DNA from 2 places in the Serinibacter salmoneus genome. Region 2 is predicted to be linked to the other one. Evidence: predicted binding sites of a transcription regulator. Region 2 holds the regulator's gene; the other holds the start of a gene.
What was found. The regulator HspR, encoded in region 2, represses chaperone genes until heat shock. The targets are predictions, from matches to a motif close to AAGTTGAGTCNNNNNGACTCAACTT.

Region 1: the regulator HspR is predicted to act here: its motif matches at 5,305-5,329, upstream of ATL40_RS12810 (Hsp20/alpha crystallin family protein).

Annotation. Positions count from the first base shown of each region.
Region 1 covers NZ_PDJD01000001.1:2,866,551-2,880,775, reverse strand. Annotated here, with positions in the region: gene ATL40_RS12835 (VIT1/CCC1 transporter family protein) at 33-1,100, shown strand; gene ATL40_RS12830 (DUF6630 family protein) at 1,124-1,549, shown strand; gene ATL40_RS12825 (MBL fold metallo-hydrolase) at 1,583-2,206, opposite strand; gene ATL40_RS12820 (CotH kinase family protein) at 2,303-3,826, shown strand; gene ATL40_RS12815 (hypothetical protein) at 3,953-4,300, opposite strand; gene ATL40_RS12810 (Hsp20/alpha crystallin family protein) at 4,758-5,189, opposite strand; gene ATL40_RS12805 (LacI family DNA-binding transcriptional regulator) at 5,423-6,484, opposite strand; gene ATL40_RS12800 (uracil-xanthine permease family protein) at 6,697-8,019, opposite strand; gene ATL40_RS12795 (LppM family (lipo)protein) at 8,117-8,800, opposite strand; gene pgi (glucose-6-phosphate isomerase) at 9,018-10,697, shown strand; gene ATL40_RS12785 (LppM family (lipo)protein) at 10,791-11,669, opposite strand; gene ATL40_RS12780 (vWA domain-containing protein) at 11,711-13,594, opposite strand; gene ATL40_RS12775 (serine/threonine-protein kinase) at 13,694-14,225, shown strand, end outside.
Region 2 covers NZ_PDJD01000001.1:2,715,337-2,729,561, forward strand. Annotated here, with positions in the region: gene ATL40_RS12090 (cation:proton antiporter family protein) at 1-325, opposite strand, end outside; gene ATL40_RS12095 (HAD family hydrolase) at 529-1,311, shown strand; gene ATL40_RS12100 (glycoside hydrolase family 65 protein) at 1,308-3,848, shown strand; gene ATL40_RS12105 (prolyl oligopeptidase family serine peptidase) at 3,937-6,057, shown strand; gene ATL40_RS15600 (RNA polymerase sigma factor) at 6,118-8,259, shown strand; gene ATL40_RS12115 (LacI family DNA-binding transcriptional regulator) at 8,319-9,350, shown strand; gene ATL40_RS12120 (MFS transporter) at 9,418-10,884, opposite strand; gene ATL40_RS12125 (MFS transporter) at 10,934-12,316, shown strand; gene ATL40_RS12130 (heat shock protein transcriptional repressor HspR) at 12,428-12,856, opposite strand; gene ATL40_RS12135 (DnaJ C-terminal domain-containing protein) at 12,940-13,950, opposite strand; gene ATL40_RS12140 (nucleotide exchange factor GrpE) at 13,970-14,225, opposite strand, start outside.

The DNA of each region.
Region 1 (14,225 bases), 150 kb from region 2:
ACCGAGACGCCCGCCGCCGGAATGATGACAGGGTGAGCGCCCCACCGACGCCCTCCGACCTTCGCCGATGGCGGCGCTACCTCGCCGACGAGCGGGCCGAGGCCGCGGTCTACCGCGACCTCGCGAGCCGCCGCGACGGCGAGGAACGCGCCATCCTGCTGGACCTCGCCGAGGCGGAGGGCCGGCACGAGCAGCACTGGCTCCACCTGCTCGGGGACCAGGTGGGCAAGCCCCGCAAGGGCGCGCTGCGCACCCGCTGGCTCGGCTTCCTCGCGCGCCGGTTCGGGTCGGTGTTCGTGCTCGCCCTGGCGCAGCGCGCCGAGGCCCGCGCCGTGTACGAGGACGAGCGGGACGCCACCCCGCAGATGGTCGCCGACGAGCGCATCCACGAGGAGGTGGTGCGCTCCCTGGCCGCCCGGGGTCGCGCCCGGCTCTCCGGCTCCTTCCGTGCCGCGGTGTTCGGGATGAACGACGGCCTGGTCTCCAACCTCGCGCTCGTGCTGGGCATCGGCGCCACCGGTGTGGCCCCCGGGATCGTGCTGGCCACCGGCCTGGCCGGTCTGCTCGCCGGCGCCCTGTCGATGGCCGCGGGGGAGTACGTCTCCGTCCGCAGTCAGCGCGAGCTCCTGGAGGCCTCTACCCCCGACCCGCTCTCCCGCACCGCCTACCCGCACCTGGACCTGGAGGCGAACGAACTCGCCCTGGTCTACCGAGCGCGCGGGGAGAGCATCGAGGACGCGCAGGCGCACGCCCGCCGCTCCATCGCCTCCTACCGCCCGAACGAGGTGCAGCCGCGGCGAGCCCACGCGGAGTACGAGGAGATCGGCTCCGCCTGGTCCGCGGCGGCCGCCAGCTTCGGCCTGTTCGCGGCCGGTGCGATCATCCCGGTGCTGCCCTACCTGGTGGGGCTGACCGGGCTGACGGCCGTCATCACCTCCGCCGCCCTGGTGGGCCTGGCGCTCTTGGTGACCGGCGCCGTCGTCGGCATCATCTCCGGCGGACCCCCGCTGCGCCGCGCGATGCGCCAGCTCGCCATCGGCTGGGGAGCGGCCGCCGTCACCTATCTGCTGGGCCTGGCGTTCGGCACCACCCTGGCGTGAGGGGGCGTGGCTAGGCTGGTGGCATGACGAGGGAGCAGACCTGGGAGCGGCTGTGCGGCCTGGTGGCCGAGGACCCGGCGGTGCTCGACGACGTGCGCGAGGCGCTCGCGGAGGGGGAGGACACCGCGGGGGTGTGGCAGGTGTTCCTCTCCGGCCTGGACGACGCTGGTGAGCTCGCCTACCTCAAGGCCAGCGACGGCCCGATGGAACTCGAGGCGGCGCTCGCGCAGCTGCCGCGCGTGGTCCGCGCCGATGTGGACCTGGAGAGCGTGGGGGACGTCGACGGCGATCTCGCGGCGGGCGTGGACGTGGCCGAGGAGGTGCTCGCCGAGGTGGACCTCGCGACCGTGCACCTTCCCGAGGACGAGGACGCCCACCCGTTGGCCGTGGTGGAACTCTCCGCGTTGGACGACGCCGAGGCGCTCATCGAGGACCTGCTCGGCGACTAGCGCGCCCTGATTCGGCGGCGGATCTGACGCGCCCTACCAGCCGCGCGCCCGCCACTCCTCCAGCGCACCCGCCTCCGCGGCCACGCTGGTGTCCGGCCCGTGCCCCGGCACCAGCACGGTCGTGGGCGGCAGGGTGAGGATCGTCGCGGCGATCGACTCCAGGATCGTGGGGAAGCTGGAGTACTCCCAACGGGTGGCGCCCGGGCCGCCCCGGAACAGGGTGTCGCCCGTTAGGGCGAGTCCCAGATCGGTCGCGACGAGGATGCTCGAGCCGGGCGTGTGGCCGGGGGTGTGACGCACCTGGAGTACCCCGGAGCCCACGGCGAGCCGCAGACCATCGCTCGCCTCGCCGTCGGGCACGGCCTGGGCGTGGGTCTCCCGCCACAGCGGCAGGTCAGCGGGGTGCAGCAGCACCGGGGCGCCGGTCTCCCCCGCCAGCCACGGCGCACCGCCCACGTGATCCCAGTGACCGTGGGTGAGAAGGATCGCGACGACGTCGCGGCCGTCGATCAGGGGCAGCAGGGCCTCGTCCGGGTGGCCGGGATCCACCACCAGGCACTCCTGTGCGTCGCCCACCACGAGGACGTTGGTCTCGTGCCCGGGGCGGCGGGAGCCGGCGGGGGCGGTGCTCACGTGACGGTCCAGGCGCAGGGTCATGGACCCAGCCTGACAGGTCCTGCCGCCCCCCCGACTCCCAGGAAGCCCCCAGCGCCGCCCCAGAACCGTCCCATATCGGCCTGGTTGTCTACCCCCATGAAGAAGCGAGCCTCCCTCACCACGATCAGCGCAACTGCGGCAGCCATCGCCCTCGTCCTGGCGGGCTGCTCCACGGCGGCCACCGGTTCCACCACCGCCTCGGGCACCACGAGCGTCACCAGCGTCAGCCTCGCGGCCGACGACGGATCGTTCTTCGACTCCTCCACCGTCCACTCCATCGAGATCCTGGTGGACGAGGCCGAGGTCGAGGCCATGATCCAGACCTACCTCGACACCGGCGAGAAGGAGTGGCTCGAGGCCGATGTGGTGATCGACGGCGTGACCTACGAGAGCGTGGGCATCAAGCTCAAGGGCAACTCCAGCCTGCAGGGCGTGACGCTGGACACCCCGATCACTGACCTGCCGTGGCGGATCCGGACTGACAAGTACGTGGATGACCAGAGCATCGAGGGCGTCACCGACATCGTGGTGCGTTCCAACAACACCGAGAGCTCCCTGAACGAGGCGGTGGCCCTGGAGATGCTCAGCTACGCGGGCCTGGCCACCGAGGAGTCCAGCGCCACCCGGTTCTCGATCAATGGGAGCGAGGAGGACCTGCGGCTGACGGTCGCGGTGCCCAACGACTCCTGGCTGGAGCGCAACGCCGAGGCGGGTCTGCTGCCCTCCTCCGACGGCATCCTGTACAAGGCCGAGAGCGGGTACGACTACTCCTGGTTGGGGGAGGACGGCGACCTCTACACCGAAGCCTTCGACCTGGAGGAGGGCGAGGAGGACTACCAACCGCTGGTGGACTTCCTGGACGTGGTCAACAACACCACCGACGAGGAGTTCGCCGAGCAGCTCCCCGAGGTGCTCGACGTCGATTCCTTCGCGCGCTACCTCGCGCTGGAGGACCTCATCGACAACTTCGATGACATCGACGGCCCGGGGAACAACTCCTACCTCTACTACGACCCCGCCTCCGGTCAGATGACCGTGGTGGCGTGGGACCACAACCTCGCCTTCGGGGTGCAGAACGGCGGCGGCCAGCCCGGTGAGATGGGCGGCGCACCCGGCGAGAGGGGCGGCGTGCCCGGTGGCCGCGGCGCTGCTCCCGGCGCCGCCGGTGAGTTGCCGGAGGGTGTGGCCGAGGGTGAACTGCCGGAGGGTGTGGCCGAGGGTGAACTGCCGGAGGGTGTGGCCGAGGGTGAGCTGCCGGCGAGGCCGGGCGGCGCACCGGGTGGTGTGCCCGGCGACGCCGCTGGCGGTGGCTTCGGCGGTGGCGCCCAGAGCGGGAACAACCAGCTCACCACCCGCTTCCTGGAGAACGAGGAGTTCGCCGCCCTGTACGAGGAGGCGCTCGCCGATCTGCAGGCGGAGCTCTACGACTCCGGGCTCCTGGAGGAGACCGTCGACTCCTGGGTCGACGTCCTGACCGCCGGCGCCTCCGACCTGATCGACACCACCACGCTGCAGAGCGAGTCCGAGTCGATCCTCGGCTACGCGACCAGCGAGGTCCAGGCCCGCACCAGTGAGACCCGCGAGGAGACCGGCGCCGCCGACCCCGGCGCGACAGCGTGAGATGAGGCGTCCCGGGGTGGCCCCTCCCGCCCGGGACGAGACGGCCCCCGGACCGCGTGTGCGGTCCGGGGGCCGTCTCGTGCTGCCGGGGTCCGGCGCCCCCGAGCGGGGGTGCCGGGCTCGGTCTCAGCCCTCCAGGAGGAAGCGCGTGGCGCGCTCGGCGGCGCGCGCCGTCGGGGGCTGGGTGCTGCGGAAGGCCAGGTGGGTTCCGCCGTCGCCCACGAGGTCGCCGTCACGGGTGACCTCGATGCCCCAGGAGCGGGGCTGGTCGACCGGGCGGCCGCGGCCCGCGTCGACGATGAGGAAGACGCGACGGCCGTCGTCCAGGAAGGCGAGCGGCTGGGGCCGGCGGGGTTCGCGGCGCTCCGCGAGCATGGTGCGCACGCCGTGGGCCGCGGCCTCGGCTGCCAGCGTGATCTCGCCCGCCAGGGTGCCGGGGCGGGTGGTGGTCAGATCGGGGTGAATGGTGGTCATGGGTCCTGCTCCTTGTGCTGTGCGGCCCGATCGCCGGGATCGACTCGCTCGCGGTCGGCGCGTGATGAGTGCTGCCAGACCTGCGGTGCGTGCCGGGGCCGCGGGGGTTCTCACCGCGTCGGCCGAACGGTCGGGTGGGGCCTCGTGGCCCTCGCGGGGCCGGTGGCCCTGCGATTGGCGGCTTACGCCGCCGATCTCGTCGCGACGTCGAAGTCGCGGACGAAGCCTTCACTGTAGGTGACAACCGCGCCGTCGTCCACTTCATTCCGCCGCCTCCGGCCCGCGAGCGACGACGATGCCCGCGAGATGGTCCGCCGGGCGTCGTCGCTCGCGGGCTTCGGACCATCTCGCGGCGGCGCAGGCAGCGAGGACAGTGCGGCGGCACACGCAGCGAGGGCGCGGCGGGCACCTGGCCCACCGCGCCCTCGCTGTTGTGCGATGCGGCGCTGCTGCGCGTTCAGCTCGCCGCGTCGGTCAGCTGCGCGTTCTGCGCGCTGTGCTGCACCTCGATGCGGCGCGGCTTGGCCTCCTCGGCGACCGGGATGGTCAGCGTGAGGACGCCGTCGGCGTAGGTCGCCTCGATCTTGTCCAGCGCGAGGCCGCGGCCCACGGTGAGCTGCCGGGCGTAGGTGCCGACCGGGCGCTCCTTGGCGAGCCACTGCACGTCGTTGTCCTCGGCGGCGCTGCGCTCGGCGCGGATCGTCAGGGTGCGGTCCTCGACGTTCACGTCGATCGAGCCGGGGTCAGCGCCCGGCAGGTCGGTGCGCAGCACGTAGTGGTCGCCGCTGCGGTAGAGGTCCATCGGCATCTGCGCGGATGCGCGCTGCGAGGAGACCATCTGGCCGAAGAGGCGGTCCAGCTCCTGGAAGGGGTCGTAGCGGTTGGCCATGTCCTTCTCACCTCCGGTGTCGGGGTCCTCATCGGACCCGGTGTGGTTGGTCGGCGGGGTTTCCCGTCGGCGGTACACCACTGTTTTAGCACTCCGCAACCGAGAGTGCCAGCCAAAGTTGAGCGGAGTTCACTCAAGGCGAACGGCAGTGTGTGGGCGCGCGCGGAGGTGGCCCGTGCTCGCGCCTGGAGGGCCGGAACGGGGAGTGAGGGTGTGGCGGAATCGGGGCGCCGTCAGGCCCGGGCGCGCGCCGGCCCGACGGAGTTGCGCTCGACGACGTGACTCCCGCCCGTGACGGTGACGTCGGCCGGGTCCGCACCCTCGATCTGCGCCACGAGGGCGTCGACGGCGGCGACCCCGAGCTGGTCCAGGGGCATCGCCACGGTCGTGAGGCTGGGAATGAGGAAGTCCGCGGCGGGGAGGTCGTCGTAGCCGATGACCGAGACGTCCCCTGGCACGCTCAGGCCGAGGCGCGTGACCGCCTTCAGGCAGCCGAGCGACTGGCCGAAGGTGGAGCCGAACACGGCGGTCAGTTCCGGGTGCGCGCCCAGGAGTTCCGTGGCGGCCCCGTGGCCCCCGGTCTCGTTGAACGGTCCGGTGCGGACCCGGCTGCCGTCCAGGCCGAGCGCCTCCATGCGGGCCTGGAAGCCCGCGATGCGTGAGCGGGCGGGTTGGAGCTCCAGCGGGCCGGAGACGAGGCCGATCTCGGTGTGGCCCTGGGCGTGCAGGTAGTCCACCACCAAGGCTGCGGCGCCGGCGATGTCGAGCCCCACATTGCGCCCCGACCCGGGGACCTCGCGGTTGACGAAGACATGAGCGATGGAGCGCGAGTCGCCCGCGAGGCTGGCCAGCAGGGGGGAGTCGGGCCGCGCCGATCCGACCAGGAGCCCGTCCACGCGCCCGGTGCTCACCAGGTCGGCGTACTCGTTGGCGCCGGCGGGGGACTCCGCCGCATCCTCGGCGATCAGCACGACGTAGCTGAGTTCACTCGCGCGGCGGATCGCTCCCCGCAGGATCGTGGAGTAGACGGTGTTCGTCAGGTCCGGGATGAGGAAGGCCAGCGTGCCGGTGCGGGCCACCGAGAGGGCGCGGGCGCCGGCGTGGGGTCGGTACCCGAGCTCTCGGGCGATCTCGAGCACGCGTTCGCGGGTCTCCGGGCGGGTGCGCAGCGTGGGATCGGCGTTCATGATGCGCGAGACGACGGACTTGGTCACGCCGCTGCGCTCGGCGACGTCGATCAGGCGCGGCCGCGAGCGGGGTGAGGTCGCGCCGATGCCCCCGTGCTCCTGCGTCACTGTCCGTCTCCGTCGTCGTCAGCCGCGGGGCTCCGTTCCGCGGCGTGGTGTGCGTCGCGGCAAGCCTATCCAGGTGCTCCCTGGTGTTCCGTCCTGAGCGACGAGGAGGAGCCAGGCGCAGACGCTCGTGCCGTCCCGGCCCACCGGGTGGCACGGTGCGGGGCGTGCGCCGATCGGCGCACGCCCCGCACCGTGCTCGCGGGAGGCGGTCGCTAGACCTGGGAGGCCGGTGAGGCCGCCTCGGCGTGGGTGCCGCGCCACCGCGCGATCGCACGCATCACGTGGTAGATCACCAGGGCCGCCACCGAGCCGAGCGCGATGCCCTCGAAGGTGAGGTCCCCGGCCACCCAGGTGTAGTTCGCGATGCCGATGATCAGGGCGATCGCGGCGGTGGTCAGGTTCACGGGGTCGGCGAAGTTCACCTTGTTCTGCACCCAGATCCTGGCGCCGAGCACGCCGATCATGCCGTACAGCACGGTGCCGGCCCCGCCGAGCACACCCACCGGGATCGTGGCGATGAGCGCACCGAACTTGGGGGACAGGGAGAGCAGGAACGCCGTGGCGGCCGCCACGTAGTAGGCCGCCGTGGAGTAGACCCGGGTCGCGGCCATCACGCCGATGTTCTCCGCGTAGGTGGTGGTCCCCGAGCCGCCTCCGAATCCGGCGAGCGTGGTGGCCAGTCCGTCGGCGAACAGCGCGCGCCCGGCCATCGGGTCCAGGTTCTCCCCGGTCATGGCCGCCACCGACTTCACGTGCCCGATGTTCTCCGCGATCAGCACCAGCACCACCGGCACGAACAGGCCCAGCACGGAGATGGAGAAGGTGGGGGCGGTGAACTCCGGGAGGCCGATCCACGCTGCCTCACGCACGGCCTCGAAGGTGACCTCGCCGAGAACGAGGGCCACGACGTATCCCACGAGCACGCCGACCAGGATCGCCAACCGGCCCAGGATGCCGCGGAAGAGCACGGTCGCCAGCACCACGGCGAGGATTGTCACCACGGCGGTGACCGGAGCCTGCTGCACGTTGCCCCAGGCCGCGGGTGCCAGGTTGAAGCCGATGAGCGCCACGATGGTGCCGGTGACCACGGGTGGCATCACCACGTCGATCCAGCGGTGCCCCGCCCAGTTCACGATGAGGCCGACGACGGCGAGGGTCACCCCCGCGATCACCACGCCTCCCAGCGCGCTCGCCATCCCGCCGGAGGCCTCAGCCGCCGCGATCGGGGCGATGAAGGCGAAACTCGAACCGAGGTAGCTGGGCACCTTCCCGCGCGTGATGAGCAGGAACAGGAACGTGCCGACCCCGGAGAAGAACAGGGTGGTCGCGGGCGGGAGCCCGGTGATCAGCGGTACCAGGAACGTGGCGCCGAACATGGCAACCACGTGCTGCATGCCGATGCCGATGGTGCGCGGCCAACTCAGCCGCTCCGACGGCGTGACCACCGTCCCGGGCGCGACGGTCCGACCGTCCCCGTGGACCCGCCAGGAGAAGGGATTGCGGGAACCGGTGGCGGGGGAGCCTGCAGTGGGCACGACGAGACCTTCGTTCGGGCTGGGCGCGGATGGGGGAACCGCGCCCAGCCTAGTGTTCGCCGCGCCCGCTCAGGGGGTCCGGGTCAGGCGGTCGGGCTCAGGGCGTGGATGTCGGGCCCGAGGTGCCTTGCCGGCGCGCCGCACCACGGCGGCGGATGATCACGGCGACCACCGCCACGGCGAGCAGGACCACCACGATGATGAGCGCCAGGGTGAGCCACAGGCCGCCCGCGTCGCCGCTCTCGGCGGTCGCGGTCAACTCGGCGGCGCTGTACTCGGTCAGGTCCCACCGCGCGGTGTTGCCGGAGATCTCGGCGCCCTCGGCCTCGGTCACCGGCCCCGGGAAGGTGATCTGCACCCAGGCCTCATCGACCATGCTCGTGGCATCGAACGGCATCTCGGAGCCCGCGGACTCCTCCTCGAGCTCCGCCAGCGGTGAGTCCATCGCAAAGGTGATCACGCCGTCCTGCTCGCTGATGGACAGGCCGGGCGCGGCCTCCGACACCCCCTCACCCGAGGTGAACTCCGAGGCTGACACCCCCTCCAGGCCGAAGACGAACCCGGAGTAGGTGCCGTCGTCCAGAGGTTCGTAGGTGGCCCCCTCGGGTAGGTCCTCGGGCGCCTCCCCGACCACGTCCTCCGGAGTCGCCCCCATGGTCTCCAGGGCCTGGGTCTCGATCCCGAACACGATCTCCCCGGACACGTTCAGGTCGGCGTCGATCGTCAGGTCGGTCGTGAACTTCATGCACCCGGTCAGCAGGCCCATCAGGGCGATCGCCACCACGGCAAGGAGACCGCGTGACCTCCCCGATCGGTGGGTGCGGCGCGGAGCGGTCGTCGTGGCTGCGGACATCATGGGCCTCTCGGTGGTCGTGACGGCTTGGGCGCACGCTACCGAGGCCGTGCTCGCCCTGCCAGTCCCGGCGCCCGGGAGGCGGGCCGACCGGCTCCACCACTCGGCCCGCGCGCGCGGCACTCGCGCGGACTACGGTTGGGGCATGAGCGCTCCGATCGACCCCACCACCACTGACGCCTGGGCGGAGTTGACCGCCCTGCACGCCGACTTCACCCCCGACCTGCGCGGCTGGTTCGCTGGAGACCCGGCCCGCGTCGGCAAGCTGAGCAAGCCCCTGGCCGAGCTCCACGTGGACCTGTCCAAGAACCTCGTGACCGACGAGATCCTCGCCGCCCTGGTGCGCCTGGCCGAGCAGACCGGCGTGGCCGGCCGCTATGAGGCGATGCTGCGCGGCGAGCACATCAACACCACCGAGGACCGCGCGGTGCTGCACACCGCGCTGCGCCGTCCGGTGGGGGCCAACCCGCCGCTCGTGGTGGACGACCAGCAGGTGGACGCCGACGTCCACGAGGTGCTGGACCGCATCGCCGCGTTCGCCGAGCGCGTTCGCAGCGGCGAGTTCACCGGTGTCACCGGCAAGAAGATCACCCACCTCGTCAACATCGGCATCGGCGGCTCCGACCTCGGCCCGGTCATGGTCTTCGAGGCGCTGAAGCCGTACGCCACCGCCGGCATCGAGGCCAGGTTCGTCTCCAACATCGACCCCACGGACATCGCCCAGAAGACCGGCGACCTGGACCCCGAGACCACCCTGTTCATCGTCGCCTCCAAGACCTTCACCACGCTGGAGACCCTCACCAACGCCCGCCTCGCGCGGGAGTGGCTGTGGGAGGGCCTGGCCGGGGCCGGGGCCATCGGCGACGACGACGCCTCCCGCACGGGCGCCGTCGCCCATCACTTCATCGCCGTGTCCACGGCCCTGGAGAAGGTGGCCGAGTTCGGCATCGACACCGACAACGCGTTCGGGTTCTGGGACTGGGTCGGCGGCCGCTACTCCGTGGACTCCGCGATCGGCACGAGCCTGGCGATCGCGCTGGGCCCGGACGTCTTCCGCGAGTTCCTGGCGGGCTTCCATGCCGTCGACCAGCACGTGGCCACCACGCCGTTGGCGGAGAACGTGCCGGTCCTCATGGGCCTGCTGAACGTCTGGTACACCAACTTCCTCGGTGCGCAGACCCACGCGGTGCTGCCCTACGCCCAGCTCCTGCACCGTTTCCCCGCCTACCTGCAGCAGTTGACGATGGAGTCCAACGGCAAGCGGGTGCGCTGGGACGGCTCCGACGTGGTGACCGACACCGGCGAGGTGTTCTGGGGCGAGCCCGGCACGAACGGCCAGCACGCCTTCTACCAGTTGATCCACCAGGGCACCCGGCTGATCCCGGCCGACTTCATCGCCATGGTCAACCCGTCCTACCCGCTGAAGGACGGCGAGCGGGACGTGCACGGCCTGTTCCTGGCCAACTTCCTGGCCCAGACCAAGGCCCTCGCGTTCGGCAAGACCGCCGAGGAGGTGGAGGCCGAGGGCACCACGGGCGCCCTGGTCGCGGCCCGCACCTTCCCCGGCAACCGGCCGACCACGTCGATCTTCGCCCCCGCGCTCACCCCGCGGGTGCTGGGCGAACTGATCGCGCTGTACGAGCACATCACCTTCACGCAGGGCGCGATCTGGGGGATCAACTCCTTCGACCAGTGGGGCGTGGAGCTCGGCAAGAAGTTGGCGCTGGAGATCGCCCCGGCGATCGAGGGCGATGCCGCAGCCCTGGCCGCGCAGGACGCCTCCACCCAGGCGCTGCTCGCCTACTACTCCGATCACCGCAAGTAGGCACTCCTCCCCTACGGTGAGGGATGAGGCCCGACGACGTCGTCGGGCCTCATCTCGTTCCTCCGGGTGTGGATGCGGTCGGTGGCCGTACGGTCAGTGCTCCGTGTCCGGCGGTGACGTGTGGGGCCGGCCGCTCGTCGGCTCCGACCCCACGCCGTGCTGCTCCCAACGCTGCCTGCCGTGCCCGCCGGGCAGGTAGGCCGGCGGCATCTGTTCCGCTCGGGTCTGCGCGCGCGTCCCGCCGCGGCGGGCGAGGAGGAGTGCGGCTGTTCCCACCCCGGTGAGTCCGCCCATGACGCCGAGCATCATCGGCCATGGGAAGCCCGCGTCCACCTCGGCGGTGGCAGCGAGCGGGCCGAGGTGCTCGGCCAGGTCCCACCGCGCGGTGTTGCCGTCGATCTCGGCGCCCTCGGCCTCGATGACCGGCCCGGGGAAGGTGATCTCCACCCACGCCTCGTCGATCATCGAAGTGGAGTCGAGTCCGGGAAGGCTCGCGTCACTCTCCAGCTCATGGGTGATGGGCTGTTCCATGTCGAAGGAGATCACGTCGTCCTCGCGCTCGAGGACGAAGAACGTCTCCCCGTCGGTGGCGAGATCACCGCCGTCGAGGAACTCCGCTGCCGGCACGTCCTGCAGCCGGACGGTGAAGCCCGCGTAGCCGTCCTCGTCGTACACCTCGACGGTGGCGCCCGGCGGGATGACCTCGGGGGTGTTCTGCCAGATGTCCTGGTCGCTGGATCCGAAGCGTTCCAGGGCGCTCGCCTGGATGGCGACGAGCATCTCCCCGGAGACATTCAGGTCGCCGTCCACCTCCAGGTCGTAGGTGGCGCGCATACAGCCGGTCAGGAGGGTGGCCGTGGCCAGGAGGGCGACGGCGATCCCACCGCTGCGCAAGCGGCGCCCCGGGGTGGTCGGGTGCCCGGTGGCGGTGGCGGTGGTGTGGATCGGGTGAGTGCGCGGATGCGTGGTCATGGTTCCCCCAGGGTCGGACGAGCGGTGAGTCGTGGTGCGGGTCAGGCGGTGGGACGACGGCGCAGGAGCGCCCAGATCCCGGCGAGCAGGACGCCTGCGCCGACCACGCCGAGCGCGACCGGGAGAACGGCGGAGCCACTGCCGCCGCCTGTGGTGCCGGAGGAGGAGACGTCTCCCTGCTCCTCGGCGGCGGCGGCGTCGCCGTCGGAGACCCCATCGCCGTCGCCGGCCTCGGGGTTCTCGGGGTCCTCGGGTGCGAGCGCCTCGCTGGTCTCCACACCTTCCGGCAGCAGGTAGCCCGGTCCCTCGGCGACCTCGCCGTCCACCAGGACGTCCATGGTGACCGTGATCGGTCCGGGCTCGCTGCACGAGCCGATGCACTCGTTGCGGGCGATGGCGAAGGTGTAGGCGCCCGGGAGGGCGAGCTCCTTCACGCCGGTGGCGTTGGACTCGCGGTTGCGGTAGTTCACCGGCGCGGTGCGGTACCCCTCGATCCGGGGGTCCTGGCTCGAGGTGTCCACGCCGTTGACGTCGATCGAGTGCCCTGTCACGGAGTCGCCGGTGGGGGAGAAGAGGGTGAGGTCGGAGTAGTCGTTCAGCGAGGTGCGCACCTGCAGGCTCTGACCCCAGTCGAGCATCGAGTGGAACAGGGCGCTCTCGCCGGGCAGGAGATCGAAGGCGTAGGTGCCGGTGGTCACCTCAGGGTTCTCCGCGAGGCTGACGCCCCCGAGGATCTGCGTGGCGTCGGCGCTGGCGACATCCACCCACGCCTCCGGCTCCTCGACCGCGCCCGGGAGCACGGCGAGGTTGGCCACGGGAGGCTCCTCGATGATCGTGAGTTCGGACAGGAGGCCCTCGGCTCCCTCGGCACCGAAGAAGTTCTCCAACTTCAGGATCAGGCTGTCCGTGGTGGAGCACTCCGGCTCGGGGTCACTGGAGGCGATCGCGGTGTGGACCTGCAGGGAACTGGAGACGTTGCTGGACGTCGAGAGGTCGTTCCCGCACCGCTCCCAGTCCCCGGCCGCGCCACCGAGGAACTCGATGCTCGCGGGTATGCCGATGGATTCGCGTTCGCTGCTCAGGGACGCCCACAACTGCGATCCGGGGATCTCCCGCTCGATGCGGAAGTGACGCACATCGCCCTCGGCGGGGATCGGCGTGAGGTAGCGCGTGCCCGCGGTGAGGGTCGGGGCCACGGAGGTGTCGGGCGTCCCCTCGATCTCCTCGCCGCTGACCTCGAACGAACGCATGGCGCGGAATGTCACGCGCTGGAGGGCCGCCGTCAGGCTGTCGGTGTCGGAGGCGTCGTAGTACTGGCCACCGCCGGCGTCGGCGATGCACAGCAGGGCGTCCCGCGCCTCGCCGGTGACCTGGAAGCCGATGGCGTGGATCTGGGTCTCGATGTCCTGGGCGGCGAGGTCCTGTGCGACCTCGCACGGGTCGGGCTCGCAGTTGGCCTCGCCGTCGGAGATCACCAGGATGGACCGCTGGCCGGATTCCCCGAGGTCGCCACCGGCCTCGGAGAGGGCGTGGCCCAGCGGCGTCTCGCCGTAGGGTTCGTAGGCGCGTGCGGCCGCTCGTAGGGCATCTCGGTTGTCGGTGCCGAGGGGAACCGTGAGTTGGGAGTCGGTGCAGGACTCGGGGTTGTCCATGCCTGTGGCAGTGGCGCCGAACTGCCGCAGGCCCACCTGCGCGGAGTTCCCGAGGGCATCCACCACATCCAGGAGCGCCGCCGTGGCGGCATCCGCGCGGGTGTTCCCGTCGGCGGTCTCCTCCAGCATCGACCCCGAGGAGTCCAGCACGATCATCAACTGCGAGTCGGCATCCGTGGCCTCGGCGTCGGCGAGGGCGGGTGCCAGGAGGGAGGTCGGGAACGCCAGCCCCAGGAGGGTGGCGATGATAAGTGAGCGTCGTCGAGTGCGCATGTCGAGACCGTAGAGTATTTGCAACCGCAAACGCAAGAGTTGCGATCGGGAACAAAGTGATCTGGATGGGACGGCGGTGACCTCTCTACCATGGGCGACGTGGGGGATGTGTTCGCGGGTCGGTACGAGCTCGTCGATCCGCTGGGAAGCGGAGGGTCGGGCGTGGTCTGGCGCGCCTGGGATCAGGCGGCGGACTGTTATGTCGCGGCGAAGGTGCTTCGGCAGGTCGATGCGGCGTCCCTGGTGCGCTTCGTCCGGGAGCAGGCGGTGCGCATCGACCACGATCACGTGCTCGCGCCCACGGGGTGGGCCGGCTCGGATGACCGGGTACTCCTGTCGATGCCGTTGGTGCGCGGCGGGTCGGTCGCCGCACTGATCGGCGACCACGGGGCGCTGCCGATCGCCTGGGTGGTGCCCATGGTGATCCAGATGCTCGATGCCCTCGCGGCCATCCACGCCGAGGGTGTGGTGCACCGAGACGTGAAGCCGGCCAACCTCCTCCTGGACGCCACGGGCCGAGGCGCGCCTCACCTGTGGCTGGCGGACTTCGGTATCGCCTCCGCGCTGGGCGCCCCACGACTCACCCACGGCCCGTATGCCTCGGGCACCCCCGGCTACGTGGCTCCGGAGT
Region 2 (14,225 bases):
GCCCGGTCAGCAGCGGCAGGCCCACCACGGCGCACAGCCACAGCACCCCGGTGCCGAAGGCCACCGAGAGCACCATGTGCGCGGTGGCCGTGAGCCACACCTCGCGGCGGATCAGGGTGCGCAGGTCGAGCTTCAGCCCGATGCCGAACAGCAGCAACGTGACGCCCACATCGGCGATCGTCTCCAGCGCCGGGAAGTCCGGCACGTCCATCCAGTTCAGCGCGAACCCGGCGGCGAGGAACCCCACCAGGGGCGGCAGCCGCAGGGCCACCGCGAGCAGCCCGAGCACGATCGTGACGGACAGGTAGATCGCGGCGACGTCCACGGCACTTCCCCCTGCTGGTCGGCGGGCCGGGAACCAGGCACGCTCCGCACCGCCCGGCCAGCGGTGCGCACCCATCGTGCCAAACGCCGGTAACACGTGGGTTTCGTCGCGCGCCAGGGGCGGCATCGGTGGACGTGCTGCGCAAGGATGGGTGATACAACTGGCGACCCGGTGCCGATCACTGCTGTGAAGGGGAAAGCAACGTGCCCGATTTCGACCCGCTGGATGCGGTCCTGTTCGACCTGGACGGGGTCCTGACCCCGACCGCCGAGGTGCACATGCACGCGTGGGCCCGGTTGTTCACCGACTACCTCGCAGGGGCGGGAGCCGCCCCCTACCAGGAGTCGGACTACTTCACCTACATCGACGGCAAACCCCGCTACGAGGGCGTGCGCTCGATGCTCGCCTCGCGCGGCATCACCCTGCCCGAGGGCACCCCGGACGACCCGCCGGAGGCGGAGACGGTCTGCGGCCTGGGCAACCGGAAGAACGGCGTCTTCATGGACGTCCTGGCGAGCGACGGCGTGGCCCCCTACCCGGGGTCGGTCGCCTTCCTCGACGCACTCGCGGCGCGGGGCGATGTCCAGGTGGCCGTGGTCTCCTCCTCCAAGAACGCCCGCAGCGTGCTGACGGCCGCCGGGTTGATCGACCGCTTCGCGGTGATCGTGGACGGCGAGGTCGCCGCGGCCCGGGGCATCCCGGGCAAGCCGAACCCGGACACCTACCTGGATGCCGCGGCCCAACTGGGTGTGCCGGCCGCCCGGGCCGTGGTGGTCGAGGACGCCACCTCCGGGGTCGCGGCCGGCCGCGCGGGGGACTTCGGCCTCGTGCTGGGGGTGGATCGCGGCGCGGGAGCGGAGGACCTGATCGCGCACGGCGCCGACACCGTGGTGAGCGACCTGGACGAGCTCGTGCCCGCACTCACCGGCGCCACTGACGCAGGCGCCGAGTCCGACGCAGGCACCGGGGACGGGGCCGCCCGATGACGGCCGCGACCGCCGGCTTCGACCCCCTCGACCGCAGCCGGTTCCCCATCGACGAGTGGGCGCTGCGCGAGACCCGCTACAGCGATGCGGACCTCGGCAAGACCGAGACCCTGTTCGCCGTCGCGAACGGCTACCTCGGCCTGCGCGGCAACGTGGAGGAGGGCCGGGACTCCCACGCCCACGGCACGTTCATCAACGGGTTGCACGAGGTGTGGCCGATCCGCCACGCGGAGGACGCCTACGGCTTCGCGAAGGTGGGGCAGACGATCGTCAATGCCCCCGACGCGAAGATCATGCGGCTGTACGTGGACGACGAGCCGCTCCTGCTGACGGTCGCGGACCTGGAGTCCTACGAGCGCTCACTGAGCTTCCGCGACGGCGTGCTCACGCGGGAACTGGTCTGGCGCACGCCGTCGGGTAAGCATGTGCACCTCAAGAGCCGCCGCATGGTCTCCTTCGCCGAGCGCCACCTGGCGATCATGGACTACGAGATCACGCTGCTCGACGACGATGCCCCCATCGCCGTCTCCTGCCAGATCCTGAACCGGCAGGACGGGCAGGACGAGTACTGGGTGAAGAAGGAGGCGATGGGCGCCGGGTTCGACCCGCGCCGCGCCGCCAACCTCGACGGCCGGGTGCTTCAGCCCGTGCTGTCCTGGGCGGACGAGGACGCCGGCCGCACGGCCCTGGGCTACCGCGTCACCGAATCGGGGATGACCGTCGCCGTCATCGCGGACCACACCATCGAGACCACCGACTCCTACGAGCCGCGCACGGTGATGGAGGACGACCTGGCCAAGCAGGTCTACCGCATCCAGGGCACCAAGGGCACGACGACGAGGATCACCAAGGCCGTCAGCTACCACACCTCCCGGGGCGTCCCGCCGCGCGAGCTCGTGGATCGATGCCGCCGCACCCTGGACCGGCTCAAGCACAACGGCATCGCCTCCGCGTTCGAGGCGCAGCGTGAATGGCTGGACAACTTCTGGGCCCGCAGCGACGTGGAGATCGCCGGGCAGCCCCACCTGCAGCAGGCGGTGCGGTGGAACCTGTTCCAACTCATCCAGGCCAGCGCGCGCGCCGAGGGCGCCGGGGTGCCCGCCAAGGGCATGACCGGGTCGGGGTATGACGGGCACTACTTCTGGGACATGGAGATCTACGTCCTGCCGTTCCTGACGTACACCTCCCCCACCTTCGCCCGCAATGCGCTGCGGTTCCGCTATTCGATGCTGGACGCCGCGCGCCGCCGAGCGGGCGAGGTGAACCAGGCCGGTGCGCTGTTCCCGTGGCGCACGATCAACGGCGAGGAGGCCTCGGCCTACTACGCCGCCGGCACCGCGCAGTACCACATCGATGCGGACGTGGCCCACGCCGTCTCCCAGTACCTGACCGCGACCGAGGACACCTCCTTCCTCACCCGCGAGGCGATCGACATCCTCGTGGAGACGGCGCGGCTGTGGGCGGACCTGGGGTTCTGGCGCGAGGGCGACCAGGACGCCGCACCGGTGTTCCACATCCACGGCGTCACCGGGCCGGACGAGTACACCACCGTGGTGAACGACAACCTCTTCACCAACGTGATGGCGCGGGCGAACCTGCGGGCCGCGGTGCGCCGGCTGCGCCAGATCGAGGCGGCCGACCCGGTGGAGTACGCGGCCGTCTGCCAACGCCTGGGCCTGACCAAGCCCGAGATCGCCGAGTTCTCCCGAGTCGCCGAGCACATGCACGTGCCCTACGACACCGGCCTCGGGGTGCATCCCCAGGACGACGACTTCCTGTCCAAGGAGTTGTGGGACCTCGCGCACACCCCCGCGGACAAGCGCCCGCTGCTGCTGCACTACCACCCGCTGGTGATCTACCGGCACCAGGTGCTCAAGCAGGCCGACGTGGTGCTCGCGCTCTATCTCCAGGGCGATGAGTTCACCCAGGAGCAGAAGCTCGCCGACTTCAAGTACTACGACCCGCTGACCACCGGGGACTCCACCCTCTCGGCGGTGGTGCAGTCGATCGTGGCGGCGGAGGTCGGCTACTCCGACCTCGCCGAGGAGTACTTCTCCTCGGCGGTGTACGTGGACCTGGCCGACCTGCACAACAACGCCGACGCGGGCGTGCACGTCGCCTCCCTCGGCGGGGTCTGGAACGCCCTCGTGGCCGGCTTCGGCGGCATGCGCGACTACCTGGGCACGTGGAGCTTCGATCCCCGCCTTCCGGCGAGCTGGGAGTCGCTCACGTTCCGGCTCACGCTGCACGGGAACCGGATCCGGGTACACCTGGACCGTGAGGCGATGACCTTCACGCTGGAGACCGGCGAGGCGGACTCGCTCGACGTGGTGGTCCAGGGCCAGCAGGTCACCATCACGCGCGGGCAGCCGCGCACGGTGCCGATCACCGCCACGCCGACCCGCGCGGGCAAGCCCACCTTCCGCGACATCGAGGGTTCGCGCCGCGAGGACGGTTCCCTCATCACCGCCACGGTGCCCGACCGCCCGCACGAGAGCGCCGACGAGGAGGACCGGGCGGCGCTGCCGCCCTCCTGAGGACGCCCGGTCCGGTGGGCGCAGGTCCGGTGGGCGTCGGCCGCCGACGCCCGCCGGACCATGCCTCCCACGGGGCTAGGCTCGAACGGTGACGCAACCAGCACCGACGCCCCCCGACCCCCAGCCGGACGACCCGCACCTGTGGCTCGAGGAGATCGACGGCGAGCAGGCCCTGGCGTGGGTGGGGCAACGCAATGCGGAGACCGCCGAGACGGTGGCCTCCTGGCCGTCCTTCACCCGGACCGAGCGCGAGATCCTCGAGGTCCTGGACTCCTCCGACAAGATCCCGTTCGTCTCCCTCGCCGGTGGCCATCTGTACAACGTCTGGCGCGATTCGCAGCACGAGCGTGGCCTGTGGCGCCGCACCACCCTGAGCGAGTACCGCTCGGGCGAGCCGACCTGGGAGGTGCTGCTCGACGTCGATCAGCTCAACGCCGACGAGGGCGCCGACTGGGTCTGGCACGGCGCGCAGGTGCTGCGCACGGGCCCCCACGCCTACCGCCGCGCGCTGATCGACCTCTCCCGCGGGGGCTCGGACGCCGACGTGACCCGCGAGTTCGATCTGGTCGAACGGCACTTCATCGAGCCCGAGGAGGGTGGCTTCCACCGCGGGGAGTCCAAGGGCGGGCTGAGTTGGATCGACGCGGACACCGTCTACCTCACCAGCTCGACGGACGGCGAACCCACCGCCTCGGGGTACGCCAGCCGGGTGCGTCGGTGGCAGCGCGGTCAGGCCTGGCAGGAGGCCGAGATCGTCTTCGAGGTCGCCCACGAGGACCTCGGCACAGGCGCCGCGCACGAGCGCACCCCGGGATTCGAGCGGGACTGGGTGGTACGCAGCATCGACTTCTACCACTCCGAGCTCTTCGAGGTGCGCGACGGCGCCACGCACCTGGTGGAGGTGCCGACCTCCGCCTCCGCCGGGGTACACCGCGAGTGGCTCACGGTCGAGCTCCGCGAGGACTGGGCCGTCGGAGGGCGGACCCACCCCGCCGGTTCCCTCCTCGCCATCGACTACGAGTCGTTCCTCGCCGGCGCCAGGGACTTCACCGCGGTCTTCACCCCCACGCCGAGCACGGCGCTCGTGGGCGGCACCTGGACCCGCCACCACCTGCTCCTGGAGGTGCTGGAGGACGTCAAGAGCCGGGTGCTCGTGCTCACCCCGCCCACCGGCGAGGACCGGGACTGGCGGCCGCGCCCCCTCGGCGGGGTACCGGAGATCGGCACCGTCTCGGTTGCGGCGGTTGATCCCCTGGGCGAGGGCAGCGGTGAGGCCACCGGACTGGCGGACGCGCTGTGGCTGACCAGCACCGACTACCTCAGCCCGACCACGCTGTCCCTCGTGACCCTCGGCGAGGGAGAGGGAGAGGCCGGCGACGCCGTCGAGCTCCTGCGCAGAGCCCCGGCGATGTTCGATGCGGACACCCTGGTGGCGGAGCAGCACTTCGCGACCTCGCGCGACGGCACCCGGGTGCCGTACGTGGTGGTACGCGACGGCGCCCGCCCCCTGGACGGCACCACACCCACACTGCTCTACGGGTACGGCGGTTTCGAGATCTCCCTCACCCCCGCCTACTCCGCCACGACCGGCCGTGGTTGGCTCGCGCAGGGCGGCGCGTACGTGGTGGCCAACATCCGCGGCGGTGGCGAGTACGGGCCGACCTGGCACCAGGCCGCGCTGAAGGAGAACCGGCATCGGGCCTACGAGGACTGCGCGGCGGTGGCGCGCGATCTCATCGACCGTGGCATCACCTCCCCGCCACATCTCGGGGTCAAGGGCGGCTCGAACGGCGGGTTGCTCGCGGGGAACATGCTGACCCAGTACCCCGAACTGTTCGGGGCTGTGGTCATCCAGGTACCCCTGCTGGACATGCGCCGCTACCACCGGCTGCTCGCGGGGGCCTCCTGGATGGCGGAGTACGGCGACCCCGATGACGCCACGGAATGGCAGTTCATGCGCGCCTTCTCCCCGTATCACCTCTTCGACGCGAACCGTTCCTACCCGCCGACCTTGATCACGACCTCCACCCGTGATGACCGGGTGCATCCTGGACATGCACGCAAGATGTCCGCGATGATGATGGAAGCGGGGGCGGATGTGACCTACTTCGAGAACATCGAAGGCGGGCATGCGGGGGCAGCCACGAACGCGCAGTCTGCCTATGCGGCGGCGCTCGCATTCGAGTTCCTGCGTCACCATTTGGCGTGAGGGCGCACGTGGTGACAGAGTGACGACCCCGCGGCGAGCACGACGAGAGAAGGGGCAGTGATGGCCGGCGACAACGACCCGTTGCCGATCGACTCCGTGGCGTACCGCGCACGCTATCGTGCGCTGCGCAAGCGTGGCATGACCATCGCGCGCTCCTTCCGCCTGTCCAGTGCCGATGCCGAGGACGTGGTGCAGGACGCGCTGGTCAAGCTCCTGCGGGTACCCACACACGGTGAGGCCGCCCCCAGCCGGTACGAGTCCTACTTCGACACCACGGTGCGCAATCTGTGCATCGACTTCCTTCGCAAGCACGGCAGGGAGTCCGCACTCCCGGAGCCCGAGGACATGCCGGGGCCGAGTCGCTCCGAGCGCCACGACCAGCGGATCCTCGTGCGCGAGGTCCTGGCGGGGCTGCCGGACTCCGCCCGCAGCGTGCTGGTGAAGTCCCACCTCGAGGGCCGTTCCGTCTCCGAGATCGCTACCCAGTTGGGCGTCTCCTCCAATGCTGCGTCCGCCATGCTCTACCGAGCGCGGCGGGCATTCCGCGATTCCTACGTGCGCTCCCACGTGCTGGCCACCGACAACGAGCACTGCGCGCAGATGCGCATGCTCATGGTGGAGGCCGCGCTCTCACCCGGCTCCGAGCACGACATCGCGGTCACCAACCACCGGCGGGAGTGCGACGACTGCGAGAACCAGTACGCGTTCCTGCTCTCGGCGCGCACGGCCGCCGCGGCCGCGCTGGCGCCGGGCGCGCTCGCGGCACTCACGAGCGCCGGGGTCCTGGGATTCCTCGGCTGGGGCTCGCTGGCGAAGGCCGGCGGAGCTGCGACACACGGCTCGGCATCCTCCGGCGGTGCCGCCACCGGAGCCGGATCGGCAGCAGGCGCCGGGTCCGCGGGAGTGGCGGGCGGCACGGTGGCGACTGCCTCGAGCGCCGTGGCCGGCGCCGGGCTCGGCACCGGGGCCGCGGCCGCCATCGCTGTGGCAGGTGTGGCCGTGACCGGCGCCGCCGCCTTCGCGGTCATCTCCGAGGTCCGCGACACCGACACCTCGGCACAGACCGCCACCGTGGCCGATGCCTCCGCTGCGGAGCCTGACTCCGATACGGAGCAGGGCGACGACGCCGACGACGCCTCCACACCCTCGCCGAGCGATCTGCCCTCCCCCGACGAGACCTCGCGAGCTGTCCCCGGCGAGGACGCGGACTCGATCGAGTCCGAGGCAGAGCCCGTCGAGTCGATCGCCGCAAGTTCCTCCCCCTTGTCAGTTCCCGAGGTCCTGGCGACGCTCGTTCCGAGTCCGCCGGCTGCGGGCGTGGCGCCGGCGCCCAGCACGCCTGCGCCCAGCACGCCTGCGCCCGCACCGTCCTTGAGCGCCGCTCCCACCGCCACGGCCAGCCCGACCCCCACGGCGACGCCCAGCCCGACCCCGACGGCCACGGCCACACCCAGCCCCACCCAGACACCTTCGGTGAGCCCGACCCCGACACCGACCCCCACGGCCGCGCCGTCACCCACACCCACGGCCACCCCCACGCCGTCACCCTCGGTGAGCCCGACCCCGACACCGACCCCCACGGCCGCGCCGTCACCCACACCCACGCCGTCACCCACACCCACGGCCACGGCCACCCCCACGCCGTCACCCACACCCACGGCCACGGCCACCCCCACGCCGTCACCCACACCCACGGCCACGGCCACCCCCACGCCGTCACCCTCGGTGAGTCCGACCCCCACACCGACGGCCACCCCTATGCCGTCACCGACCCCCACGCCGTCGCCCACCCCCACGGCCACGCCCACGCCGTCACCCTCGGTGAGCCCGACCCCCACGGCCACGCCCACGCCGTCACCCTCGGTGAGCCCGACCCCCACACCGACGCCCACGCCGTCGCCCACCCCGACCGAGCAACCGACGCCGCCACCTCCGGCCACGTTCGAGCGCACCGTGCGTCTCTCCCCCGGTGATCCGATCACCGGACACGTGCCGATCGAGGACGGCGAGGCCTCCCAGGTGAGTTACTGGGTGGACCGGTTCAGCATCTTCGTCTGGTTCGGCGCCATGGACGTGGCCGACGACGGCTCCTACTCCATCCGGACCTACTCGCTCCTGCCGCTACCGGGCGAACGCGAGGTCGTGGTCACGGTCACCGGGCCCCGCAGCACCGAGACGATCACGGTGGTCCTCGAGCCGTAGCCCGGTTGGTCCGGAGTTGGTGGACGCGCTACCATCCGCAGGACATCAAGGCTGCCACGATGGCCGTGGGCGGCGAGGAGGGCACTGTGACCGGGCGAGCTCCCACCCTGGACGAAGTCGCACGCGAGGCGGGCGTCTCGCGGTCCACGGCGTCCCGCGCCATCAACGGCGGCGAGCGGGTCTCGCCCAAGGCGCAGGCAGCCGTCGACGCAGCGATCGCCCGGCTCGGCTTCTCCCCCAACCGCGCCGCCCGCGCCCTGGCCACCTCGCACACCGGGTCGATCGCCCTGGTCATCCCGGAGCCAGACGAGCGATTCCTCACCGACCCCTTCCTGCTCGGCGTGCTGCGGGGAGTCAACCGCGGACTGGTCGACAGCGAGAACCAGCTCGTGCTGCTCATCGCACATGAAGGACAGTCCCCGGGTCGGATGGCGTCCTTCCTGAATGCCGGACACGTGGACGGCGCGATCGTGGCCTCACCGCACCGCGGCGACCAGATCGAGGAGACCATGCGAGGGTCGCGTCCCGTGGTCTTCATCGGACGACCCTTCGTCTCCGAGGGCATGAGCTATGTGGACGTGGACAACGTCGAGGGAGGCCGACTGGCCACCCAGCGGCTCATCGACGCCGGTCGGCGCCGAATCGGCACGATCACCGGAACCCTGGACATGACCGCTGCGTTGGACCGCCTCGAGGGTTGGCGCGCCGCGCTGAGCGCAGCCGGGTTGCCCGACGACGCCGTGGAGGGCGGGCAGTTCGGTATCGAACAGGCGGAGGCCGCGACCCATCGCCTGCTGGACCGCGTACCCGACCTCGATGCACTGTTCGTCGCCTCGGACACGATGGCGATCGGGGTCCGGCGTGCGCTACAGGCTCGGTCGCTGAGCGTGCCGGGCGACATCGCCCTCATCGGATTCGACAACCTCGGCCCGGCGGAGAACATGACGCCGGGGCTGACCACGGTGGACAACCCGCTCCTGATGATGGTGCAGGAGGCCACACGCATCCTGTTGGACCGCATCCGCGACCCGCAGCGTCCCCCCGAGGCCCTGGTGCTGCCCGCGCGACTGGTGGAGCGGGGCTCGGTGTAGGTGCTGCGCGGACCGTCTCGGTCCGGGCGGCCTGCGCGGTCTGGACGGTGTGGGCGGTGTGCGCCTCTCAGGCGTGCAAACCTGCTCCGCCGTGGTTGCTGGGGTGCGGTGCCGCGTGCTGCCGGTGCGTCGAGCCGCTCAGCGGGTCACTCGCCCGCAGGTTCAGCGCCACGATCCCGAGTCCGCAGGCGGCGATCATGATCCACACCGGTGTCGACGCGGCATCGAACCCGGTGCTGAGGTTCGAGCCGAGGTGGCCCGCCATCAGCGTGCCCACGAGCGCGACGCCGAGCACCTGCCCGAACTGGCGGAAGGTGGAGACCACCGAGGCCGCGGTACCGGCCATCGCGTCGGGCAGTTCGGAGACCGCCGTCACGTTCACCGGGTTGTTCATCACCCCGAAGCCCGCCCCGAACAGCACGAACGGGACCACGATCAGCCACACCGCATCGGCCTGCAGCCACCAGAAGCCCGCGGCGGAGGCGGCGATGCCCAGGCCGGAGGACAGCAGCAGGGCGCGGCTGTACCCCTTGGCCACGAGGCCTCCCGCGATGACCGCCCCGGCGGAGGAGAGGGTGACCATCGGCAGGGTGAGGACGCCCGCCATCAGCGGCGACAGCCCGCGCACGTCCTGCAGGTAGAGCGTGGTGGTGAACAGCAGGCCCGCGAGCGCCGCAGTGCCCAGCAGCACGGTCAGCACCGACCGGGTGAAGGCGCCGTCGAGGAAGAGCTGCGGCGGGATCACCGGATCGGGCCGGTGCAGGCCGGTGAGCACGAACGCGACCAGCACGCTCAAGGCGACGGCGAAGCCTCCCAGGATCACCGGGGAGGTCCAGCCGTAGCTCGGCCCCTCGATGATCGAGTGCGCGAGGGTGAACACGGCGACCATGAGCAACAGCACGCCGGCGATGTCGAACCGGCGGGGCTTCGGGGAGCGGGACTCCGGCAGGAAGAGCCAGCACAGCACGATCGCGATCACCCCGGGCAGCAGGTTCACGTAGAACACCCACTGCCATCCGAGGCTCTCCACCAGCGCACCACCGAGCAGGGGGCCGAGCGCGAGGCCCACACCCCCGGAGCCCGCCCACCAGCCGATCGCCCTGGCCCGCTCCCCACGCTCGGGGTACATCGTGGTGATCGTGGCGAGCGTGGCGGGCGAGATGAGGGCGCCGCCCACGGCCTGGAGGCAGCGAGCCGCGATGAGGGTGCCCACCGAGTCGGACAGCCCGCACAGGGCGGATCCGATCACGAACACGGCGATCCCGGCGATGAGGTTCTTGCGGCGACCGACCCGGTCCGCGAGAGTGCCGGAGAACAGCAGGAGGCTGGAGAGCACGAGCACGTACGCGCTGACGATCCACTGCAGCGAGGACAGCGAGGCGTGCATGTCCTTCGCGATCGTCGGCAGCGCGACGTTGACGATCGTCGCGTCGAGCTGTGCCATGACGAAGGGCAGGCAGCACAGCGCGAGGACGGCGGTCTTGCGTCGCGCCGGCAGCTGAGCGATGGGGGTGTCGCTGGCGGGGGGCTTCACACCTCCGACCATCCCACATCCCGCAACTCGGGGGGCATAGGGTCGGGGCGTGGAGTCGCCCTCACCCGCCGCCGGCACGCCGGCCTACGCGCCCCAGTCACGCCGCACCAGTCCGGGTCGGTACGGCATCGGGATGCTCGGTACCTCGATCCCGATCAACATGATCCGCGGGTCGATGCTGTTCTTCTACGTCGACCTGCTCGGCATGAACGCCGCCACCTACGCCACGGTCTACCTCTTCTACGGCGTGGTGGACGCCATCGACAACCCCGTCTTCGGGTACCTCTCGGACCGCACCCGCACCCGGTGGGGGCGCCGCAAGCCGTACCTGATCGTCGGGGCCGCGGTGCTGCTGGGTTCGATGATCGCCCTGTTCACCGTGCCGGACTCGGTGGCCACGGATGCGACCACGCTGGTGATCTGGTTCGCGACCTTCGCGATCCTGTCCGAGGCGGCGGACTCCCTCATCAACGCCAACTACGGCGCGCTGCTGCCCGAGCTCTTCCCCGCGGAGAAGGTCCGCGCCCGCGCCAATGCGATCCGTCAGGCCTGCCAGTTGATCGCGATGATCCTGGCGCTCGGCCTGACCCCGGTGCTCGCCCAGAACATCCTCGGTTGCCCGGTGGACGCCGCCGGGTGCACCGACCCGACCGTCGGCTACTCCACGCTCGCGGTGATCTTCGGCGTGATCGGCAGCGGGATCATCATCTACATGGCGCTCGGGGTCCGCGAGAACCCGCGGATCGAGAACGAGGCCAAGCCCCGGCTGTGGTCCTCCCTCAAGCAGATCCTCGGCAACCGGCACTTCTGGACCATCGGCGTGGTGAACGCCTGCTTCGGTTCCGCGATGGCGCTGGTCCTCAACGGGTTGCAGCTCTACGTGCGCTACACCCTCGAGGGCGACGGCCTGGACGCCACGATCCTGCAGGTGGCCGTGGTGGTCTCCGCGATCCCCCTGATCCTGCTGTGGGCGCGCTTGGTGCGCCGGTGGGGTGCGGAGCGCACCTGGAAGCGGGCGCTGCCGATCGGTGCGCTCGGCTTCGTGCCGCTCTACTTCGCCGACTCCCTGGCGACGGCGGTGATCGCCGGGGTGTGCATCGCCGTCGGCTATGCGGGGGTGCTCGCCACGAACGACCTCGTGATGGCGCGAGTGCTGGACGAGGACGCCAGGCGCCACGGGGTGCACCGCGAGGCGATCTTCTTCGCCGCCTTCGGGGTGCTGGGGCGCCTCAACGCGGTCATCGTCTCGGCGTCCCTGGCGTCCCTGACGCTGGTGTTCGGCTACGTCTCGGGCGAGGACCCCGGCCCGGACCCGGGCACCGCGTTCCGCACGTACATCTCGGTGTACCCGCTCATCCTGCTCGTGCTCGGCACGATCGTCTCCCGCTTCGTGCGCGTCCCCGGCTGGGACGGCGAGAAGGCCACCGCCTGACCTCCGCGAGGCACTCCCGTCCCCACCGCGAGGTGGTTCTGCAGGTACCACGAGGTGGTTCTGCAGACACCACGAGGTGGTTCTGCAGATACCACGTGCCCGTTCTTGGCCTCAGTACTGCTTGTGGTGCGGACCGCGCCACAGCACCAGCGCACCCGTGGTGCGCTGCGTCGTCGTGCGGATCCGAACCCGCTGCCCCCGCGGCACGGACTCCACGTCGCCGGTGGCGCTGGCCGCGAACACCCGCGAGCCGGGGTCCAGGGCCGAGCGCAGGTTCTCCAGCGACTCGCGCAGTTCGGCGTTCTCCCGCTCCAGGGTGAGGATCCGGGCGATCCCCTCGAGGTTGATGCCCTCGTTGGACAGCCGCTGCACGCGGCGCAGAGCATCCACGTCGCGCAGCGAGTAACGCCGGCCACGACCCGAGGTGCGGGCCGGCACCACGAGACCCAGGCGGTCGTACTGCCGCAGGGTCTGGGCGTGCATGCCGGCGAGCGCCGCGGCGGCCGAGATCGGCAGCGTGGGTGCATCGTGCGCGTTCATGGCCTCACCTCCTCGGTCAGATATGAGAGTACGGGCGCCGGGGACCGATGTCCCCGGCGCCCGCCGTGTCGCTTCCCCGCCCGTCAGGCGGTCGCGGCGTGGAAGAGCCCGGCCCGCGGGTCGGCCCCGTCCGTGGCCGCGGCGAACGCCTCGACGGCGGAGCGGGCCTCGTCGGTCAGGCGATCGGGCACGACCACCTGGATCGTGACGATCAGGTCACCGGCGGCGTTCTTGCCGGAGGCGGGCACGCCGCGGCCGCGTACCCGCAGCCGCTTGCCCGACGGCGAACCCGCCGGGACCTTCACCCGCACCGTGTCCCCGTCGAACGTGGGCACCTTCACGGTCGCCCCGAGCGCGGCCTCCGCGAACGTCACCGGAACGGTGACGGTGAGGTTGCGCCCGTCGATCGCGAAGACGGGGTGCGGCGTGACGGTGATGGCGACCACGAGGTCGCCCGGTGCGCCGCCACCGGACCCCGGCCGGCCCTTGCCGCGCAGCTTGATCTTCTGCCCGGTGTGGACGCCCGCGGGGATCCGCACGGTCATCGAGCGGCCCTCCACGGTCACCGGCATCTCGCCGCCGGCCACCGCGATGCGGAACGGCAGGGTGAGGCTCGCCGTGAGGTCGGCGCCCGGTTCGGGGCCACCGAAACCGGCACGCCGTCCGCCCGCGCCGCCGGGGAAGCCACCGCCGCCGAACATCCCCGAGAGGATGTCCTCGAACCCGCCGGCACCGCCCGTGGAGAACCGGGTGCTCCCGCCCCGTCCGCCACCGCCACCGAAGGCGCCGCCGAACAGGTCCTCGAAGCTGGCCCCGCCGGTCGGGCCGCCCGCCCCCGCGGTGAACCGCGGACCGCCGCCGGCCATGGCGCGCAGCGAGTCGTACTGCTTGCGCTGCTCCGGGTCGGAGAGCACCGCGTAGGCCTCGCCGATGTCCTTGAACTTGGCCTCGGCGCCCGGGTCCCCGGAGTTCTGGTCCGGGTGGTGGGTGCGCGCGAGCTTGCGGTAGGCCTTCTTGATGGCGGAGGCGTCGGCGTCCTTGGACACCCCGAGGGTGGCGTAGTAGTCCTTCTCCAGCCAGTCCTGTCCACTCATCGTCTCGACCTCCCTTCGCTCACTCGGGCCCGACGACGCCCACGCGGGCCGGGCGCACAATGGCCTCGCCCCGGCGGTAGCCGGGCTGGGCGACCATCGCGATGGTGGTGCTCTCGGCACCCTCGGCGGTCTGGTGCATGAGCGCCTCGTGCAGGGTGGGGTCGAACTCCTCACCCACCTCGCCGAAGCGCTCCAGGCCGTAGCGCGAGGACAGCGTGGCCTCGAGCTTGTCGGCGATCGCGAGGAACGGGCCGGTGAGCTCACCGTGCTGGCGG